DNA from 2 places in the Leucobacter alluvii genome. Region 2 is predicted to be linked to the other one. Evidence: predicted binding sites of a transcription regulator. Region 2 holds the regulator's gene; the other holds the start of a gene.
The links. Region 2 encodes HspR, which represses chaperone genes until heat shock. Its sites were predicted from a motif close to AAGTTGAGTCNNNNNGACTCAACTT; they were not measured.
Positions count from the first base shown of each region.

Region 1: ABFX18_RS04360 (Hsp20/alpha crystallin family protein) is a predicted target of HspR. The motif match lies at 3,398-3,422, and genes of this name have one in related genera.

Region 1 is NZ_BAAAOP010000004.1:199,733-206,806, reverse strand. It holds gene ABFX18_RS04375 (Gfo/Idh/MocA family protein) at 1-833, shown strand, start outside; gene ABFX18_RS04370 (sugar phosphate isomerase/epimerase family protein) at 873-1,769, shown strand; gene ABFX18_RS04365 (Gfo/Idh/MocA family oxidoreductase) at 1,766-2,815, shown strand; gene ABFX18_RS04360 (Hsp20/alpha crystallin family protein) at 2,932-3,375, opposite strand; gene ABFX18_RS04355 (amidase) at 3,540-4,937, opposite strand; gene ABFX18_RS04350 (metal ABC transporter substrate-binding protein) at 5,079-6,170, shown strand; gene ABFX18_RS04345 (metal ABC transporter ATP-binding protein) at 6,167-7,069, shown strand; gene ABFX18_RS04340 (metal ABC transporter permease) at 7,069-7,074, shown strand, end outside.
Region 2 is NZ_BAAAOP010000012.1:555,413-562,486, forward strand. It holds gene ABFX18_RS13780 (MFS transporter) at 1-710, opposite strand, end outside; gene ABFX18_RS13785 (class I SAM-dependent methyltransferase) at 810-1,994, opposite strand; gene ABFX18_RS13790 (heat shock protein transcriptional repressor HspR) at 1,982-2,404, opposite strand; gene ABFX18_RS13795 (DnaJ C-terminal domain-containing protein) at 2,492-3,445, opposite strand; gene ABFX18_RS13800 (nucleotide exchange factor GrpE) at 3,438-4,049, opposite strand; gene dnaK (molecular chaperone DnaK) at 4,052-5,902, opposite strand; gene ABFX18_RS13810 (Dabb family protein) at 6,107-6,421, opposite strand; gene ABFX18_RS13815 (MFS transporter) at 6,574-7,074, shown strand, end outside.

The DNA of each region.
Region 1 (7,074 bases), on a different contig from region 2:
CCGGCGTCGTCACGTCGATCGGGTTCAACTATCGCCATGCCCCCGCGATCGAGTACCTGCGCGAACTCGTGGCCGAGGGCAGGCTCGGGCGCATCACGAATGTCCGCGGGCAGATGTTCGCGGACTACTCGGCCGACCCGCGCGGCGCCCTGTCGTGGCGCTTCGTGCGGGGGCTGGCGGGCAACGGCGTTCTGGGCGACCTCATGGGCCACCTGGTCGATCTCGTCCAGTACACGCTCGGCCCGATCGGCGAGGTCAGCGCAGTCACCTCGACGGTGTACGCCGAGCGCCCCGAGCTTCCGATGGGCACGGGAACCCACTTCGCGCTGATCGAGAACGGCGACATGAAACCGGTCGAGAACGAGGACTACGCCGGGATGCTCGTGCGAGTCGCGGACGGGGCTCCGGCGGCGCACGCCGTCGGCACCCTCGAGGCCTCCCGGGTCTCGGTGGGCCCTCGCGCGAGCTACGGCATCGAGGTCTACGGCACGGGCGGCTCGGCGCACTGGGACTTCGAGCGCATGAACGAGCTGCACCTCTCGGGCGGTCTGGGCGCGGAGAACCAGGGGTACACGCGCGTCATGGCCCGGCCGGGGATGGGTGATTTCAACCGCTTCCAGCCGGGAGCGGGGACCTCGATGGGATACGACGACCTCAAGGTGATCGAGGCCAAGAAGTTCCTCCAGGCGGTGCTCGGGCGCGAGGCCATCAACTCGAATATTCAGGATGCGCTCTCGGCGGCCCAGGTGGTCTCGGCGGCCGAGCGATCGGCCGAGACGCGCACCTGGCAGTCGAGCACGCCGGTCGAGGGCACGACCGCGGCCGGCGCCTGATCCTCATCCACTCGCACTGCACCGACGAAGGAGTCGCACATGGCACATCGCGCACGCATCGCAGCCGCCCCCATCAGCTGGGGCGTCATCGAGGTCCCGGATTGGGGGCTGCAGTTGGAGCGGGAGCGCGTGCTCTCCGAGATGGTGTCGCTCGGGATCACGGCGACCGAGTTCGGGCCGGAAGGGTTTCTGCCCGATGCTCCGGCCGAGCGCGCCGCAGCGCTCGCCGCAGCGGGCCTCGAAGCCGTCGGCGGGTTCTTCCCGGTCGTGCTGCACCGGGCGGCGGTGGATCCGCTGCCGGCGATCGAGCGCGAACTGGAGGCGTACGTCGCCTCCGGCGCCACGACGCTCGTGCTCTCGGCGGTGACGGGAGCGGAAGGGTATGACGGTGCGATCGAGTTGAGCGACCCGGAATGGGTCACGCTGCTCGCCAACCTCGATCGTGCGCACGATGCCGCCGCCGCCGTCGGGGTGGTGGCGACCCTGCACCCCCATCTCGGCACGGTGGTCGAGGCCCCGAATGCGGTGGAGCGCGTGATCGCAGGCTCCCGCATCGGCCTGTGCCTCGATACGGGCCATTACACGCTCGGCGGCGGCGATCCGGTCGCCTTCGTGGAGCAGTACGCGGACCGCATCGTGCACGCGCACCTGAAGGATGTGAGTCTCGCCGTCGCCGCGCGGGTGCGAGCCGGAGAGATCGACTACCGCGAGGGGGTGCGCCAGGGCATGTATCGGTCACTCGGCGCCGGCGACGCGCGCATCGTGGAGATCGTCCGCGCGCTGCGCGGCGTGGGGTATGCCGGATGGTACGTGGTGGAGCAGGATACGGTCATCGAGCACGAAGCTGACGCGGTGGCGGCGTTCGACAGCGCGCGCCGCAGCGTCGCCTGCCTGCGCGAGGCACTCGGCGCGACCGACATCCCGGAGGCGTCATGAGTGCGCCGCTGCGCATCGGCATGCTGGGCGCGTCGCGCATCGCCGAGGAGTCGATCATCGCGGCGACGGCGGAGACCGGTGACATTCGTGCCGCTGTCGCGGCGCGGGATCCCGAGCGCGCTCGTCACTACGCCGCCGAACGGGGCTTCTCGGCGGCAGCCGAGAGCTACGCGTCCCTCATCGAAGACGACTCGCTCGACCTCGTCTACATCGGCCTTCCCAACGGGCTGCACGCCGAGTGGGCGGCACGAGCGCTCGAAGCCGGACGCAATGTGCTCGTCGAGAAGCCGTTCGCGGCGAACCTCGCAGAATTCGATCGCGTCGCCGCCAGACTCGAGCGCTCGGCCGGCTGGGCGTGGGAGGCATTCCACTACGCCGATCATCCGGCCATGCATCGCCTCATCGGTCACGTGCGCGAGGGTGCGATCGGGGAGATCCGCGGTGTCGACGTGCATATGGACATGCCGGCGCCCGCGCCGCGCGACCCGCGATGGAGCTTCGATCTCGCCGGCGGCGCGCTGATGGATCTCGGGTGCTACGCGCTGCACGCCCTGCTCCTGCTCGGAGATCAGCTCGGAGGAGAGCTCGGGGGTGTGCGTCTGCCGACTGCGGCGCCGCTCACCCTCGACTTCGCGCGGGCTGAGGGGCACACGGGTGACGCGAGGGTCGATGCGACGGTCGTCGCCGGATTGGAGCTCGGAGGCGTGCCCGTGTCGATGCACACGAGCATGGCGAGCGACGAATGGAACTTCGGGCTCCGAGTGCACGGAAGCCTGGGCGAGGTCGTGCTGCCGAACTTCGTGAAACCCCAGGAGGACGGGCGCCTCATCGTGCGCACGACGACGGGAGCCGGCGTCGAAGAGCGTTCGGAGCACTTGGGCGCCTCGTCGTCGTACACCCATCAACTGCGCCGCATTCGGTCAGCGGTGCGCAGCGGTGAGCGATCGCGCGTCGGCCTCGAGCGCTCCCGTCGTACGATGGCCCTCATCGACGAGGTGTACACGGCGGCGGGCCTGCCGCTTCGGCCGGGCCGCCTCGCGTCCTGATCGCTGCGTCGGCGGATCGGAAGCTTCCCGAGTCCGCGCGTCCCGGTTCGCGCGTGACGCTGTGGGGCGCCCGAACGGCGCCCCACAGCGTCACGCGGCGTGCGTACGGTGCCGGATCAGTGGGTCAGGGACTTCTGAGTGTCGCTCTCGACGTGCTCGGACTGACCCTGCACGGCGATCTTGCGCGGCTTCGCCTGCTCGCTCACGGGGATCACGACGCTGAGCACGCCGTTGTCGTACGAGGCGGAGATGCCGGCGATGTCGACGCCCTGCCCGACGCTGAACTGCCGCAGATAGGTGCCGGAGGGGCGCTCACGCGTGAGCCACTTCGAGCCTTCTGCCACGTCGGCGGTGCGCTGCGCGCGGATTGTCAGGAGCTGGCCGTCGACATCGACGTCGATCGAGCCCGGGTCGACGCCGGGCAGATCGGCGTTCAAGACGTACCGCTCGTGGTCGCGCTGGAGGTCGACCGGCATCTGGCGCGGACCGGAGCGCGCTTGCTGGAGCGCTCCTGCGGCCCAGCGATCCAGCTCGCTGAAGGGATCTAATGTCATTGCCATGATGATTTTCTCCTTCCAGTGAAGCTTGAGTGGAGGTCACTCAATGTGAATATAAATTAGCACTCGGTACCTGAGAGTGCTAATGAAGCTCGCTGCAAGATCTCTGAAAATCGCGGTCTGTCGGCAGTCGCGGTCGAGTTGCCGAGAGGGGCGCGACGGCGCACTCACGGGGACGTGAGCTGCGCCGCGAGTTGCAGCAACTGCGACTCGGAGCCGATCCTGCCGATGAGTTGCACCCCCATTGCGTGCCCGTTCGGCAGCCGCATCACCGGCACAGCGACCGCGGGCAGCCCTGAGACGTTCACCATCGACGTGAAGGGAGCCCACTCGCACTGCAGCCGGTAGTCGTCATCCGGATGCATCGACGTGAAGGCGCCGACGCGCGGGGGGAGCATCGTGAGTCCGGGAGTGAGGACGGCATCGTAGGCGCCCCACTGCTGTCGCGCGTCTGCGGCGAAATCGCGCAGCCGTGCCCCTGCGCGCTCATGCGCCTCGACGGTTCGTGCGCGGGCGCGCTCGCGGAAGAGGCTGGTGAGCGGCATCAGGCGTGCAGCGGCATCGGGAGCGAGCGCCAGACGCGAGAGGCCCGCCGTCCACGAGGTCGTGAACGCCTCGGGGTACTCGGGGTCGTAGGCGAAGGTCGCCTCATCCATGCGGTGACCGCGGGCGGCGAGGCGCTCCCTGGCCGCCTCGAACGCGCAGCCTGATTCGGCACTGAGCGCGATCGGATACACCGATGCGAACGGCGAGGCCGCAGAGTACGCGATGCGGAGTCCGGTGAGCTCATCGGCGGCGCGCACGGCCGCCAAGGCTGGCTCCCCCGTCGCGCCGCGCTGCGCATCGAAGAGCATCGCCGCGTCGGCCGGGTCCCGGGCCAAGGGGCCGCTCACCGTCAACCGCGGCGCACCGAACTCGTCGTGCAGGGAGGGAGCGGCCGCGGCCAGATCCCCTGGCACCGCGCCGAGACCCGGCTTGAGTCCGACGAGACCGCACGCGAGCGCTGGGATGCGGATCGAACCGCCGCCATCCGTTCCCGGACCCATGGGGATGAGATCGGCCGCGACCGCAGCCGCGCTCCCGCCGGACGATCCGCCCGGAGTGCGCGAGGGGTCGAGCGGATTGCGCGCGGGTGGCGCGATGGCGTTCTCGGAGTAACCGGTCAGGCCGAGCTCCGACACCTGCGTCTTCCCGAGCGGAATCGCGCCGGCCGCGCGCAGCATCGCGACTCCCGGAGCGTCGGCGGTCGCCACGCGGTGGCGAAGGGCGGCGCTGCCGCGGGTCGTCGCCATTCCGGCGACCTCTACGAGGTCCTTGACGGCGATGGGCAGCCCATGGAGACGAGGCAGCGTCGAGCGTTCCGAGCGTGATGTCGCCGCGAATCGCGCGTCGGCTGCCGTCGCGTCCGTGTGAGCCTGGTCACCGATGACCGCGAGGAATGCTCCGAGTTCGTGGTGCGCCTCGATGCGGCGCAGATACCGTTCGGCCACCTCACGCGCGGAGACGTCGCCGCGGCGGAGCGCGTCGCGCCATGCCAGCGCGGTCTCCGCCGTCGCGTCTTCCATCCGCCCAGCTTACGAGCGCCAGCGCCGGGAATGCGCGTCGAAGCGCGTCCGTTCCTCCGAGGTGCCTGGTGCCGGTGCAGCGAGGACGCCGTTCCCGGCGTGGGGTGTATAGTGATACTCGTTCTCATTAGAAAGTGTGTCATGACTCAGAAGCCCCGCTCCGTGAAACCCGCCGTTCTCGCCGCCGCAGCACTCGCATCGCTCCTGGCACTCACCGCCTGCAGCGGCGGCGCCAATGCCGACGACGGCGGCGACGCCGGGCTCAAGGTCGTCGCGACCACGACGCAGCTGACCGACTTCGCGAGCGAAGTGGGGGGCGACGACATCGAGCTCACCGGCCTGCTCGCCCCGAACGCCTCGGCGCACCACTTCGACCCGAGCCCCGCCGATCTGCTGGCGCTCGGGGAGGCCGACGTGCTGATCGTGAACGGGGCCGACCTCGAGAGCTTCGTCGACGATGCGGTGGATGCCTCCGGCTTCGACGGCACCATCATCACGGCGGCCGATGGCATCGACCTCGACGAGGCGAAGCACATCACCGCCGAGGGTGCCGCAACGGACGAGCACGAGCACGAGCACGCTGGCGATGCCGAGCACGCTGACGAAGCGGATCACGAACACGATCACGCGGATGATGCCGAGCACGACCACGATCACGGCGACGTGAACCCGCACATCTGGACGTCGCCGAAGAACGCCGTCGGCATGGTGACGGAGATCGCCGACGGACTCGCAGCGGCGGACGCGGATCACGCGGGCGACTACGAGCAGCGCGCCGCGTCGTACACCGAGCGTCTGCAAGAGCTCGACACGTGGATCGCCGCGCAGTTCGAACGGGTGCCGGCAGACGAGCGGGTGCTCGTGAGCGGCCACGATTCGCTCCGGTACTACCTGCATGACTACGGGATCGAGTTCGCCGGGTCGATCCTGCCCAGCTTCGAAGACAACGCCGAGCCGAGCGCCGCCGAAATCGACGCGCTCGTCGCCTCCATCGAAGAGCACGGCGTGCGAGCGGTATTCGTCGAGTCGTCGATGAGCCCGAAGCTCGCGCAGACGATCGCCGACGAGGCGGGCGTCGAGGTCGTCGACTCCGAGAACCTCTACGCGGATTCGCTGGGCGCACCCGACAGCGATGGAGCGACCTACATCGGCGCGACGGTGCACAACACGGAACTCATTCTCGACGCGTGGGGCGCCCAGGTGGATGCGGTGCCCGATAGTCTGCAGGGATGACGGCCGCACGCGACGCAGCAGCATCTGATCCCGGCGACGCGCAGCACTGCGCAGCCCCGGAGCCGATGCAGGCAGGCGGGGCCGACGGGGGTGCCGAGAGAGGCGCGCTCGCAGCCTCCGATGCGGCGTTGGTGCTCGAAGGGGCAGCCTTCGGATACCACGGGACGTCGCGGGTCGAGGGCCTGACGCTCGCGGTTCCCGTGGGTGCTGCGGTCGCGCTGATCGGACCGAACGGCTCGGGCAAATCGACGCTGCTGCGCGGCATCCTGGGGCTGGCCGAACTCACCGGCGGTTCGATCCGGGTGCTCGGCGAGACTCCGGATCGTGCCAGGCGCCGCATCGGGTCCTTGCCGCAGGCGGACACCCGCGATGCGACGCTTCCGGTCACGCTCCGCCAGGTCGTGACCATGGGTCTCTACCGCTCGCGCGGAGCACTGCGCCCGATCGGCCGAACCGGCCGCGAGGCGGTCTCTCGCGCGCTCGAACGCGTGGGTCTCTCCGCCTGGGCGTCGCGCCGTTTCGGCGAGCTCTCGGGCGGTCAGCAGCAGCGGGGCATTCTCGCGCGGGCGCTCGTCTCCGACCCGCAGCTCCTCCTCCTCGACGAACCCTTCAACGGGCTCGATCGGGAGAACCGCGACGTGCTGCTGCGTCTCGTGAGAGAGCTGCGAGCAGAGGGGCGCACGATCATCGTGTCGACGCACGATCTGGAGATCGCTCAGGAGGCGTGCTCCCACGCGCTGCTGCTCGCGAGCGGTCACCACCCGAATCAGCCGGGCCATCCGGCGGCGTACGGTCCCGTCGAACAGGCGCTCACCCTCGACGCGGTGCAGCACGCGTTCCAGGACACGACGGTGGAACTCGATCACCACACCGTGACGACGACGCGGGAGACCGAGTGATGCCG
Region 2 (7,074 bases):
CCGCCGTCGCGCACCGCCCCGAGCACCCCCGGGCGGGATTCACTGGGGGTGGTGCGCGACGCGGTGCGCGACACTGTGCTGCGCGCGCTTCCATCGGCGCTGGCGTCGGGCGCTGCGCGTTCGGGATCAGGCGCTGCGCGTTCGGGATTGGGCGCCCAGGCGACGAGCGCTGCGGCGAGCACCAGGCACGCGGCGAACGCCCAGACCGGGGCCTCCGGATCGCCGGTCGCGGCGATCATGGCCGCGGCGAGGAACGGGCCGATGAACCGCCCGAGCCGGTTCGTTCCGCCGAGCAGCGACAGGGCCCGAGCCCGGAAGTGCAGCGGAACGCGCGTCGTCATGAACGCGTGCCGCGCGAGCCCGAACGAGGCGGCGGCGAACCCGATGACGAGCACGGCTGCGCCGAGCAGCGCTGGAGTCGGGGCGAAGGCGACCCCGAGGCAGCCGAGCAGGGCGACGGCGGCGGCGAGCAGCATCGCCGCGCGTTCACCGGCTCGTGAGACCACCCAGCTCGCCGGAAGGTTGCCGAGCACCTGCCCGACGACGGCCGCCGAGGCGATCACCCCGGCGAGCGCGATGCTCGCGCCCATCTCGACCGCGATGACGGCGACGAGCGGCAGAATCGCGTACTCGCCCAATGAGAAGAGCACCGACGGCCCGTAGATGCTCGGGGCCAGCCGCCAGAGGAACGCCGGAGCCGAATTCGTCATATCGGTTCCACAGTACTCTCAGCACCGCGCGCCGCCGGCCTCACGCGGCGCCGCACTCCGGCGTCCTCCGCGCGCAGCGCCGCGTCGGCCTCGTCCCGGTCAGGATTCGCGCGTCGCCGACAGCACCGTGAAGACGGCATTGCGCGCGAGCTGCCGCGTCGGCCCCACCTCTCGCTCGACGAGCGGTCGGTACCCGAGATGCGAGTTGAAGACGAGCCGCAGTTCCCCGCCTGGCGCGAGCGCACGGCGGCACGCGCGGATAAGGCGATGACCGACTCCGGCGTGCACCGTCGCGCCGGTGTGGAACGGCGGGTTGAGCACGATCAGGTCCGCCCACGCATCGGGCACCGCCTCGAGCGCGTCGGAACGCTCGACGGCGATGCGATCCGCCACCCCCGCCGCCTGGGCCGTGAGGCGGGTGGCCGCGACGGCCGCCGTGGACTGATCGGTCGCCAGCACGCGCGCCTCGGGGAAGCGGCGCGCGGCCGACACGGCGAGCACACCGTTGCCGCATCCCAGATCGACGATCGTGGCGGGTTGCCGCTGCGTGTCGGCGAGCGTGGTGAGGAGCAGCCTGCTGCCGTGGTCGAGCACCGGGCCGCCGAATGTCGCGCCGAAGGCCGCGAGCGAGAAGTCGAGCGCTGGATCGGTGCCCCACCTCGGGAACGCGCTCTCCGCCGTCGCCGGCACTCGGGGCCCTGCCGCGCGGAGCACGCGCGACTTGCGCCAGCCGAGACCTGCCGAGACCTCCGCGAAATCGCGAGCGAGCACGTCATTCATCGCGCGCGTCATGTGCTTCACGCGACCGCCGGCGAAGACGCGCACCTCCGGGTCCGCCCAGCGCGCGATCGCCCGAGACACCTCGGCGAGCGCGTCGAGGCCGCGCGGCAGTTGCACGAGCACGACCCGTGCCCCCGTCAGCGCAGCGGCATCGAGCCCGTGGTTCGTGTACCGGCCCGCCAACTGCATGCGCCGGGCGTTCTGAGCCAGGGCGCGCTCTCCGAGCAGCGGGTCCTGATGGGTCCGGATCCCCGCGACTCCGAACACGGTCGCGGCTCCGAGGGTGAGTGCTCCGTGGCGGTCGCCGATGACGACGACGTCGTCGACTCCCAAGGGGACCTCGAATGGGTGGTCGGCCAAGTCGTCGGCCGCGGTGCGGAGGATGAGCTGGTCGGCGGCATCGAACGCTTGCAGCTCCGGCGCGTCGAAATCAGGTTCGCGCGTCAGCTGCGCGAACAGGGCCTCGAGTCGATCATCGGTATCGCGCGGGCTCACGGCTGCCACACGACGACCTCGGCGTTGCGCCGCATGCGTGTGCCGCGACGGAGGGTGACCACTTCTCCCCCGGCGGATCCGGCCGCGAAGACGCGGCGGTCGGGGCGCTGCAGTCGTTCCTCCGTCAGTGCGCGTTCGAGGTCGCGCACGCGATCCTCGAGACGGCGCACCTGGTCTTCGAGCTCGAGCACACGGCGGATGCCCTCGAGGCTGAGCCCTTCTGCGGAGAGACGCGCGACCTCTCGCAGCCTCGCCACGTCGTGCAGCGAGTACCGCCTGGTGTTCCCGCGGGTGCGCTGCGGTGAGACGAGTCCGATGCGGTCGTACTGCCGCAGGGTCTGGGGGTGCATCTCGGCGAGCTCAGCGGCCGCGGCAATGGCGAATACCGGCGTGAAACGGTCCAGTCGCGGATTCGCCATGATGCTGACCTGCTTTCGTGTGGCTCGTCGAGGAGCGCAGTGCGGGCCGCACGGCCGGCACTGCGCTCCTCGCTCAATGAGAGGAGATTATCCCTTCGCGCGAGCCAGGAGATCGGCTCGCGGGTTCTCCTGCGGTTCGACGTCGCGGAACGCTTCGAGCGCCGCCTTCGCCTCTGGCGACAGATGCGAGGGAACCACGATCTGCACCTCGGCGAGAAGGTCGCCCGTGCCCTTCGAGCTCGACACTCCGCGCCCCTTGACGCGAAGCACGCGACCGCTCGGCGTGCCGGGCTGCACCTTGAGCTTCACCGGAGCGCCACCGAGTGTCGGCACTTCGACCGTCGCCCCCAGCGCCGCTTCGGAGAACGTCACCGGCAGCTTCACGCGGAGGTTCTGGCCGTCGCGCTCGAACACGGGGTGCTTGCGCACGCTCACGGTGAGAATGATGTCTCCCGCTGGTCCGCCCGTGGGGCTCGGTTCGCCCTTGCCGCGCACTTTGATCTTCTGGCCGTCGGAGACCCCTGCAGGGATCTTCACCTTGACCGAACCGGTCGAGGCCTGCAACGTGACCGTCTTACCCTGCACCGCCGTCTCGAAGTCGAGGGTCGTCGTGGCCTGGATGTCACGCCCGGACTGCGGCCCGCGCGGTGGAGCTCCGCCGAACATGCCTCCGAAGATGTCTTCGAAGCCCTGAGGGCCGCCCGACTGGAAATGGGTGTTGCGCCCGCCTCCGCCGAACATGCCGCCGAAGACGTCCTCGAAGCCCTGGTTTCCGCCGCCACCCGCGGTGAAGCGGGCACCGCCGGCGCCCATCGCGCGGATCTGATCGTACTCGGCGCGCTGCTCGGGGTCGGAGAGCACCGAGTACGCCTCGCTGATCTCCTTGAATTTCGCCTCGGCAACCGCGTCACCCGGGTTGGAATCCGGGTGGTACTTGCGCGCGAGCTTGCGGTAGGTCTTCTTCAGCTCGGCGTCGCCGACATCTTTCGAGACGCCGAGAAGCTGGTAGAAGTCTTTATCGAGCCAATCCTGACTAGCCATCCGCTCCCACCGCCACCGCGACCTTGGCGGGGCGCAGTTCGACCTCGCCGATGCGATATCCGCGCTCGATGACGTCGAGCACCGTGTGCTGCTCGGTGCCGGGAACCGGAACCTGTGCAATGGCCTCGTGGATCTGCGGGTCGAACACTTCGCCCGTTTCACCGAAGCTCTGCACGCCGATGCGCTCGAACGTTCCGCGAATCTTCTGGGCGATCGTTGCGAACGCCGTGCCCTCTGCCAGATCGCCGTGCTTCTCAGCGCGATCCAGATCGTCGAGCACCGTCAGCATCGGGGAGACCGCCGCTGCGATCGCCCGCTGCTTCTCGACCGCCGCATTCGACTCCGTGCGCTTCCGATAGTTGGCGTACTCGGCCGTCAGCCTCCGCAGATCATCGAGATACGGGTTGTCCGCCTCGTTCCCCGCCGCTGCCTCGTTCGCCGCGTCGGCGTCCGCTGCGGCGTCGCTCTGCTCCGCTCCCAGAATGTCATCGACCGTGAGATCGGGCTGGGGCGAGGAGCCGGAGTCCTGCGACTCCGGCTCCTGAGCAGGAACCTCGTCAGCGTTCGGGTCTTCCCCGGGCGTGCGCTGTTCCTCGTTCGCCATGGTTACTTCTTCTCCTCGTCGTCTTCAACAACTTCGGCGTCCACCACGTCATCGTCGTTCGACGTTGCATCGGCGCCGCCTTCAGCAGGAGACTCGGCCTGCGCGGCCGCGTAGATCGCCTCGCCGAGCTTCGTCTGGCTCTGGCCGAGCTTCTCCGAAGCGTTCTTCACTGCTTCGTCGTCGTCACCGGCGAGCGCCTGCTTCAGCGCGTCGAGATCTCCCTGCACTTCGGTCTTCACGTCCTCGGGCAGCTTGTCGTCGTTCTCGGAGATGAGCTTCTCGACCGAGTAGGCGAGCTGCTCCGCGTTGTTGCGCACCTCTGCCGCTTCGCGTCGCTGCTTGTCTTCAGCAGCGTGCTCCTCGGCTTCGCGCACCATGCGTTCGATGTCCTCCTTCGAGAGCGTCGAGCCGCCGGAGATCGTGATCGTCTGCTCCTTGCCGGTGCCCTTGTCCTTCGCGGAGACCTGCACGATGCCGTTGGCGTCGATGTCGAAGGTCACCTCGACCTGGGGCACGCCGCGCGGGGCCGGGGCGATACCGGTGAGTTCGAACGTTCCGAGGTTCTTGTTGTCGCGGGTGAACTCGCGCTCGCCCTGGAAGACCTGGATGGCGACGGAGGGCTGGTTGTCTTCCGCCGTCGTGAACGTCTCGCTGCGCTTCGTCGGGATCGCGGTGTTGCGGTCGATGAGCTTCGTCATGATGCCGCCCTTGGTCTCGATACCGAGCGAGAGCGGAGTCACGTCGATGAGCAGAACGTCCTTGCGCTCCCCCTTCAGCACGCCGGCCTGCAGTGCGGCGCCCACGGCGACGACCTCGTCCGGGTTCACGCTCTTGTTCGGCTCCTTGCCGCCGGTGAGCGACTTCACCAGTTCCGTCACGGCGGGCATACGGGTCGATCCGCCGACGAGCACGACGTGCGCGATGTCGGACACCTTCACACCGGCTTCAGCGATGACGTCCTGGAACGGCTTACGGGTGCGCTCGAGCAGATCCTTGGTGAGTTCCTCGAACTTCGCGCGGGAGAGCGTCTCATCGAGGTTCGCCGGACCGTTCTCGGTGAGCGAGAGGTACGGGAGCTGGATCTGGGTGCTCGTCGAGTTCGAGAGCTCCTTCTTGGCCTGCTCCGCCGCCTCCTTCAAACGCTGGAGCGCGATCTTGTCCTTCGCCACGTCGACACCGGTCGAGGACTTGAACTGCTGGATCAGCCACTGCACGATCCGCTGGTCCCAGTCGTCGCCGCCGAGGCGGTTGTCACCGGCCGTGGCGCGCACCTGGATCGTCGAGAAGTCGTCATCCTTGCCCACCTCGAGCAGGGACACGTCGAACGTGCCACCGCCCAGGTCGAAGACGAGGATCAGCTCGTCCTCTTTGCCCTTGTCGAGGCCGTACGCGAGCGCCGCAGCGGTCGGCTCGTTGATGATGCGGAGCACGTTGAGCCCGGCGATCTCGCCGGCTTCCTTCGTCGCCTGACGCTCTGCGTCGTTGAAGTAAGCCGGAACGGTGATGACCGCGTCGGTCACCTTGTCGCCCAAGTAGGTCTCGGCGTCGCGCTTCAGCTTCTGCAGCGTGCGCGCGCTGATCTCCTGCGCGGTGTAGCGCTTGCCGTCGATCTCGTCGGTCTTCCAGTCGGTGCCCATGTGGCGCTTGACCGAGGAGAGCGTGCGGTCGACGTTCGTGACGGCCTGGCGCTTCGCGGTCTCGCCGACGAGCACCTCCCCGTCCTTCGTGAACGCGACGATCGAGGGCGTGGTGCGAAGGCCTTCGGCGTTCGCGATCACGGTGGGCTCGCCACCTTCGAGTACGGAGACCACCGAGTTCGTGGTGCCGAGGTCGATGCCTACTGCGCGTGACATATGTGCTCCTTCTGTCGATCGGATCGACCAGACGAAGCGCCTGGCCGGAGACTGCTCGTCACCGCCGACTCGCACGAGAGCGCGAGTGCTCACGATGTTGAGCCTGTTGGACTCAAGTTTACTCGCCGCTCAGCGAAGGTCAAGTCTGCACGGTAAAACTTGAGTCGATCCCACTCAACTCTCAGAATGAGAAGTGCGAAGGTCTCAGCGCTCGTCCGAGCTCACGTGCACGACGAAGTCGTACTCCTGGAATTCGGCGACCTCGACAGCCCACCTCGCCCGCACGAACTCGACGTGAGCCGGATGGTCGTTGTAGGCGCGGAACGCGCTCTCGTCGAGGAACACCATGGAGAACTGCCACTCCAGGCCGCTCTTCGGACTGATCTGGCGCTGCACGGTGAACCCGTTCACGCCGGGAATCTGCGCGAGATCACGCGCCGCCGACTCCAAGAACTCCGCCTCCTCGGAAGACCCGCTGGCGTGGATGAGGCGGAAAACGACGGTGTGCTGGATGGGCATTCTGGCTCCTCGGGTCAGGGAAGCTCCCGCGCCTCCGGCCCGAGCCTACGGCGGAGCGGAAGCGCGCACCAGGGAACCAACGGAAGATGACGGAGCCATGAACGGCAGCGAAGCTCCTCACCCCGAGCCGTGACGGGGCTACGCTGAATCCCATGAGCGACCACGTGCTGCCGGCCCCCGCCGCGTCGGGCCCAGCCGCCCCCGCCTCCGTGAAGAAGCGAACCGTGTTCGCCTGGTCGCTGTGGGACTGGGGGTCGGCATCGTTCAACGCGGTCGTCACGACCTTCGTCTTCAGCGTCTACATCACGAGCGCCCCGTTCGGCCCGGAAGAGCGGGTCTCGGCCGAGCTCGGGATCGCGTTGCTCGTCGCCGGCATCGTCGTCGCGCTGTTCGCGCCGGTGATCGGGCGCCTCACCGACCAAGCGGGACGCCGGAAGACCTGGCTCGGCATCAACACCGGCATCGTCGTCGTCTCCACCCTGCTGATGGTGCTCGTGGCCCCGGACGAGCAGTTCTTGATCTTCGGCCTCGTGCTGCTCGCGATCGGCAACGTCGCCTTCGAGTTCGCGAGCGTCAGCTACAACGCGATGCTGGGGCAGATCGCGAACAACGGCAACGTCGGCAAGATCTCGGGCCTGGGCTGGGGGATGGGG